2 regions of the Alkalibacterium sp. m-11 genome follow, and region 2 is predicted to be linked to the other one. Evidence: predicted binding sites of a transcription regulator. Region 2 holds the regulator's gene; the other holds the start of a gene.
What was found. The regulator HrcA, encoded in region 2, represses chaperone genes, less so after heat shock. The targets are predictions, from matches to a motif close to TTAGCACTCNNNNNNNNNGAGTGCTAA.
Positions count from the first base shown of each region.

Region 1: ACYQ2O_RS09875 (Hsp20/alpha crystallin family protein) is a predicted target of HrcA. The motif match lies at 1,120-1,146, and genes of this name have one in related genera.

Region 1 is NZ_BAAGIR010000116.1:2,299-5,725, forward strand. Features, by position in the region: gene ACYQ2O_RS09870 (recombinase family protein) at 1-476, opposite strand, end outside; gene ACYQ2O_RS09875 (Hsp20/alpha crystallin family protein) at 638-1,084, opposite strand; gene ACYQ2O_RS09880 (DUF6671 family protein) at 1,216-1,413, opposite strand; gene ACYQ2O_RS09885 (P-II family nitrogen regulator) at 1,472-1,777, opposite strand; gene ACYQ2O_RS09890 (sodium-dependent bicarbonate transport family permease) at 1,794-2,783, opposite strand; gene ACYQ2O_RS09895 (Na-translocating system protein MpsC family protein) at 3,263-3,427, opposite strand, start outside.
Region 2 is NZ_BAAGIR010000008.1:19,324-22,750, forward strand. Features, by position in the region: gene dnaK (molecular chaperone DnaK) at 1-791, opposite strand, end outside; gene grpE (nucleotide exchange factor GrpE) at 825-1,397, opposite strand; gene hrcA (heat-inducible transcriptional repressor HrcA) at 1,419-2,447, opposite strand; gene ACYQ2O_RS01850 (bifunctional riboflavin kinase/FAD synthetase) at 2,602-3,427, opposite strand, start outside.

The DNA of each region.
Region 1 (3,427 bases), on a different contig from region 2:
TCTCGCTTTATACCAATAATACTAAACCCGCGCAAATACAGTTCAAAAATTATTCGGACATTTTTAGCTACATCTTCCTTAATGATCAGTACTCCATCTGTATCATTTTCATAATCGTAACATTTTCGGTTATATAATTTTGATGTGCCTTGTGCCGCAAGACGTCTATAATCCCATTTAATATTTTCACTACGAGATTCGTTTTCGGCTTGTGCAATCGATTCGATAATTGAAATCATCAAGGCACTATCTGTATCAGCTCTATCGAGTCCTTCTAGTTCAAATATGACACGAACTCCAAGCACTCTTAGCTTATTCAACCCTTCAAGCACTTCAACGCTATCTCGGCCAAACCTGCTAATGTTTTTTGTTATCACAATTTCTATATTTTTTGCTTCACAATCTTTAATTAGACGATGAAATGTTTTGCGGTTAGACTTCGCTTTCCCTGAGGCAATATCTATGTATGTATCAATAAGTAACCACTTACATCTTTAATACCATTGATTTCCACCTATATTTTATTCTATATTAATTCAGATGTTTATACCAATGAACTTACGCTACTGTTTCTCAATTAAAAAGCATTAGCACACCGGCATGTTGTTGTGCCAGTGTGCTAATGTACTGTCTTTCATTACTCGATCATGATGCGTTTAGAGGTGTCGACCTGTTCCTTTTTAGGTACCTTAATTGTCAACACACCTTCTTCTAGTTTTGCCTGAACACTTTCTTCATTGGCATCTGCAAGGAATATGCTTCGTGACATCTGAGCATATTTTCTTTCACGATGAATATATTTTTTGTTTTTATCTTCAGAAACTTCTTCTTTTTTCACTGAAATGTTAAGTCTTCCTTCGTTAAGCGTAATCTCTACATCTTCTTTCTTTACTCCTGGAAGTTCTGCTTCAATTGTGTACTCTGTATCATTATCCTGAATGTCAATCTTAAATGTATCTGCCGCTAAACTTCTTTGCAATGGCCAGCTACCTGTAAAAAAGTCATCAATCATGTTGGAAAAATCTTCAAAACCAGTATTCATTACATCATTTCGTTTTCTGTTGAATGGAATTAATCCTGCCATAATAACCACTCCTTTACTTGTTTTTATTCTCATCATTAGCACTCTCTGTCGTTGAGTGCTAACTCTAATTTAGATATACACCACTTTTCAAAATCTGTCAATAGTTTTTTTGTTTTTTTACTTATTTTTTTTTATGCTGTAGTTGCCATACCACTGATTTCTAGATCATTCTCTTTATCAACTAATAGTACTATTTCCCGATTAAATGGAACGAAAGGCATAAAAGGATGGAGACCAAAGGAACCTTCACTGGCAAAGGCTAAGGTTTTACCACATAAATCCATAGCTCCAATTGCCTTATGTCTTGCAGCTTCAAATTGATTTCCCATACGCTCTATATCTCCGGTAGTTGAACTTCTCTCATACATATAATGGCTTTCTTACCCATTACTTAATTACTCGAATATCTTCTATATAGACTATCCCCGCATATTTTGAAGACAAATATTTATTGTATATCTTTTCAGCTACAGCTATAGCCTCTTCTTCATTCTCTATTATAATTTCTATTCTTATATTTTCACCAAATCTACTAAGTCCTCCAGATATTGATCTCATACCTCTTTCACCTTGTCCAGAAACATTCTGATAAATGGTATAAGCTTTAATACCTAAAGACTCTAAATATTCTATTATACGAGAACAGATTATTCTTTCAGTTATTATAATAATTTTCTCAGCACTTTTCAACATGTTGGTACACCTCCATCTATAAATTTGAAATTATATTTGCTATTTGATAGTAAAGGGGGATTCCTATTAAAATATTAAAGGGAAAAATAATCCCTAGACTCATTCCAATAGCCAAAGAGGGGTTGGCATCCGGAAAGGTACTTCTCATTACTGCCGGTGCAGATATAAAGGATGCTCCACCAGCCAATGCTGCAAACACAGTTGCTCCTCCTGGACTTAAGCCAATAAAAGTAGCTAATATTATTGCCATAAAAGCCTGTAATGGCGGGAGAATAATTGCTAACACCAATGTAACTGGCTTAACACTTTTTAGTTCAAAGATTCTTGAACCGGAAAGTATTCCTATATCAAGCATAAAAATTGTGAAAATTCCCTCAAAAATATTATCATAGAAAGGCATGAGACTTTTCGTTCCTTCAACACCTGATATTAATCCAATTAGAAAGCCACCAAAAATTAATAATGTTGATTTAGCTGTTAAAGATGTACGCAATATATCTCTTATATTATATTCACCTTTTTCTACTTCAACAGATCTTTTCTTTAAACCAACACGACCTAGAACAATACCGGTAAGTAAAGCTGCTGTATCCATAAAAGGGTACAAGGCAGGCACAAATTCCTCATAGCTAGCTCCCATTTGCTCTAAAAAAACCAAAACTGTTATAATGGTTACACTATTACATGCTCCATAATGTCCTGCTATGGATCCTGCATTTTCTGGATCAAATCCTATTTTTGACATTATATAGTATACTACAGTTGTAATTAAAATACCCATAATTATTGCGGATAAAGCAGGTATTACTACTCCTAGTATCCCTGTTTTACTCACTGCTACTCCACTCTGTAATCCTATGGATATTAAAATATATAATGTTATTGCTGATCCAATTGAATCAGGTATTTCAAGATCAGATTTAACTGATACCGCTATAACTCCTAATATAAAAAATAATATTGCTGGAGATAACATGTTGCTAAATGCAAATTCTAAAGAAATCATCTTACTTAACACCTCACCATTATTTTTAAAACTTATTTTTTCATTAATAAATTATAATTAATTACATGCGCAAAAATAAGGTCAACATCATATTACTAATTTTGAGGTAGTAGCCATGGATGCTGACCCACATTTGACTGGTGTATTCCACCTTTCATTTGTCTATCAACTTACCTTTATGTTCATAATTTTCATTACAATATAATTGTAAATTATAGGGACAGTAGTACACCTCCTTTCATTATATTAAGTGCTTATACCCTGGCTTTTGTAAAAGTATTTGAGATATTGTGTCATACTCTTAGTGGTGTTTGTTGTATAGAGTACCTAAGCAAAAAACCGACTTTTTCTAGCAAGGTACAGTATCCACATTTATAGTGGTATAACTGCCTTACGCTAGAAAAAAGTCGGTTTATCCTCAACTTACCCACTATTTCATCCAAAATGGGCCTTTGTAGATCTCCCTACTATTATTTTTTCTAAGACATTAGTTTTTTCTCTAAATCGCCAGATAATTTAAAGATCATAACCCGTTCACCGGTTTTTGTACTGATGTCCGTATGAAATGTTATTACTTCTTCCCCTGTTTTTTCTTTTATTATTTCACCTAACATATCTCGACCTGCTTCTACTAGATCTGCTCG
Region 2 (3,427 bases):
AATGGACCTGATTCTCCTGCACTGATGAACGGCAAGCTGATTTGTGTAGAAGATACACCAGACAAGTCTTTTTTAGCTTTTTCAGCTGCATCTTTCAGACGCTGAAGAGCCATTTTATCTTTACTTAAGTCAACGCCGTTTTCTTTCTTGAATTCAGCAACTAGGTAGTCGATGATTTTTTCATCAAAGTCATCTCCACCTAGGTGGTTATCTCCGGCGGTTGCCAAAACTTCGAATACGCCGTCTCCCAGTTCAAGAATAGATACGTCGAATGTTCCGCCACCTAAGTCAAATACCAGAATTTTTTCATCTTTGTCTACTTTATCCAGACCGTAAGCTAGTGAAGCAGCGGTCGGTTCGTTTACGATACGGTCAACCTCTAAACCTGCTATTTTACCAGCATCTTTTGTAGCCTGACGCTGTGAGTCATTGAAATATGCAGGTACAGTGATGACTGCGTTTGTGACTTCTTCACCAAGGTAATCTTCTGCATAATCTTTCAAGTGCTGAAGAATGAATGCTGACACCTGCTGAGGAGTATACGTCTTGCCTTCAGCTTCAACTTTAAAATCTTCACCCATGTGACGTTTGATAGAGATGACAGTGTTCGGGTTTGTGATAGCCTGACGCTTAGCCACTTCCCCTACTTGTATTTCTCCATTTTTAAATGCTACAACAGATGGTGTTGTACGGTTTCCTTCTTTATTAGGAATAATTTTAGCTTCGCCGCCTTCAAGAACTGCGACTGCTGAGTTCGTTGTTCCTAAGTCGATTCCGATTACTTTACCCATTTTCAAATCACCCTTTGCTTTCTATAGAATTTTTTATAATGTAACTGATACTTTGGCTGCTCGTAACACACGATCGTGCAGTTTATAGCCTTTTTCAAAAACTTGAGCCACTTCATTGCTGTCCTGATCCTCATTCGCAGGTACTTGCGTATACGCTTCGTGATAGTTGGGATCAAACGGTTCTCCAACAGGATCGATTACTTCAATCCCTTCTTTTTCTAAGGCCTGCTGCAGGCTATTGTAGACCATCTCAATACCTTTTTTCAGGTTTTCTCCTGCTTCAGTATCGACTTCGATACTTAAAGCACGTTCGATATTGTCCAGTGCAGGAAGTAGTTCTTTCGCCAGAGACTGTGAGCTGTAGCGAAGAAGTTCTTCGCGGTCCCGCTGATTACGTCTACGGATGTTTGCCAGTTCTGCCTGAAGACGATAATATCTGTCTGTCAGGTCGTCCAGTTCTTTCTGCTTTTCTTCCAGTTCAGAAGACCCGCTGCTCTCTTCTTCTGTGGACTTCTCATCGTTTTCAAGCTGAATGTCTTCGTCAGCTGTTTCTTCCTGTTTTGACAATACGTCTTCATTCAACTCTTTTTCATCTTTTTCATCCACGTGACATTCCTCTTTTCCTTATTATTCCAGGTAGTAATTTAGTAGTGTGTATGTCAGCTGTTTTCTGAATACATCCAGCACGCCGAATGTTTCATCGTAGGACATGCTGGTCGGACCTAACACGGCAAGGATCCCTCGGCCATGGCCGCTGACCTGATATGCTGCGGTCACCAGACTGAAGTTTGTAAACAGTTCGTTGTCGAATTCGTCACCTATCTTCACGACGAAATCTTCATGAATTGGATCGATCAGCACATTGAGGTTTCCTTTATTGTCCAGTAAAGAATATAAGGACTTCAGCTGCTGTTTGTCCATGTCTTCAGTGAAATCCAGCAGATTCATCTTGCCGGAAATATGATAACGGTCTTCAGCAGAAGCATTGAACGCCGATTCAAGCGACAGATACATATCCATCGCATTGGACGCATACTTTCTGATTAAGAACGGAATGTCCTGTTCCAGTTTTCTAGCGACCTCCATTAAAGGCAGGCCGACCAGATGCTGATTGAATATATTGGCCACTTTGACCATATCAGACTCATCGATCGGTTTCGGCAGTCTGAAGACTTTATTCTCTATCAGTCCGCCATCTGTTTGAACAATTGCCATAATCAGATTATCATTCAAGGCAACCAGTCTGAATCCGGTCAGGCGACTGGACTCGGCTTTCGGCCCAAGAACGATCGCAGTATAACTGGTCAAGTCGGACAGCAGCTTGGCTGACTGATTCATGATATCATCCATCTGCTTGACATGATTACCAAGGACTTCATTAATGATCTGCAGCTTGTCCTCAGCTACTTCCTGAGGTTTCACGAGATGATCGATGTAATACCGGTACCCCTTCATCGACGGAACACGTCCTGAAGACGAATGAGTTTTCTGGATGAATCCAAGTTTTTCAAGAAAGCTCAGTTCATTTCTGATTGTTGCGGAACTGGCATCGATAGCCGTTTCAGTCATGATTGTTTTCGACCCGATTGGATGCCCTGTAGACGTATAGAGTCTGATGAGAGCATCAAGTATATTTATTTGCCTCTTTGTCAACATGTGCATCACTCCTTGGCACGAAGACAGACTTCAAACGTAATGGTTTACTAGCTGAACACTCACACCGCTTCAATTCATTCATTAAATTAGCACTCGAACAAACCGAGTGCTAATACATCTATAATTTATCAAATAGACTCTTGTCTGTCAACAATTAAATCTGATTTATTTTGACCTTTGCCAAACTCTCTCTCGCTTCTATCTCATCCTGATCCAGTCTTTCGATTAAAGCATCGACAGAGTCGAACTTGATCTCGTCTCTCAGATATGAGACCCATTTGACTGAAACATCTTCGCCATATATCTCTTCGCTGTAATCAAAGAGATGGACTTCGATCGAATAGTTCGGCCGATGACCGAATGTCGGGTTGTAGCCTATTGAGGCCATACCATCATGCCATTTTCCATTGACTCGCATCCTGACAGCATAGACGCCACGTTTAGGTACCATGACGTACGGGTGTGGATAGATATTGGCCGTAGGATAGTCCAGTTCTCTTCCCCTTGCATCCCCGTGAATCACGAAGCCGCTGGTTTCATAGATGTATCCCAGTAGTTTGTTCGCCCGTTCGATCTGACCTTCACCGATATAACGTCTGATACGGGTGGAGCTGATCTTATCTCGTTCGTCCTGCATTTTCTCCACCTTAATAATATCAAAGCGCCCATCTGCATACTCATGCAAGGTATCCATATTGGCTAAGTGGGTTTTTCCGTAGGTATAATCAAACCCGGCAACGACGATTTTAGCATGCCATTTCACTATATAGTCATCTACAAACTCCTGCGGTGAGAGACGGCCGAAGCTGGATGTGAAATCGACCTCATAAAGGATATCTACTCCTAAATTTTCCATGATCTTTTCTTTTCGATCCAACGGAGTCAGATAATTATGCTTGTCCGGATCGAAACTGCGGTAAACGAAGGCCGGATGTCTGTTGAATGTCATGACCGCCGATTTCATCTTTTTTTGAGCCGCA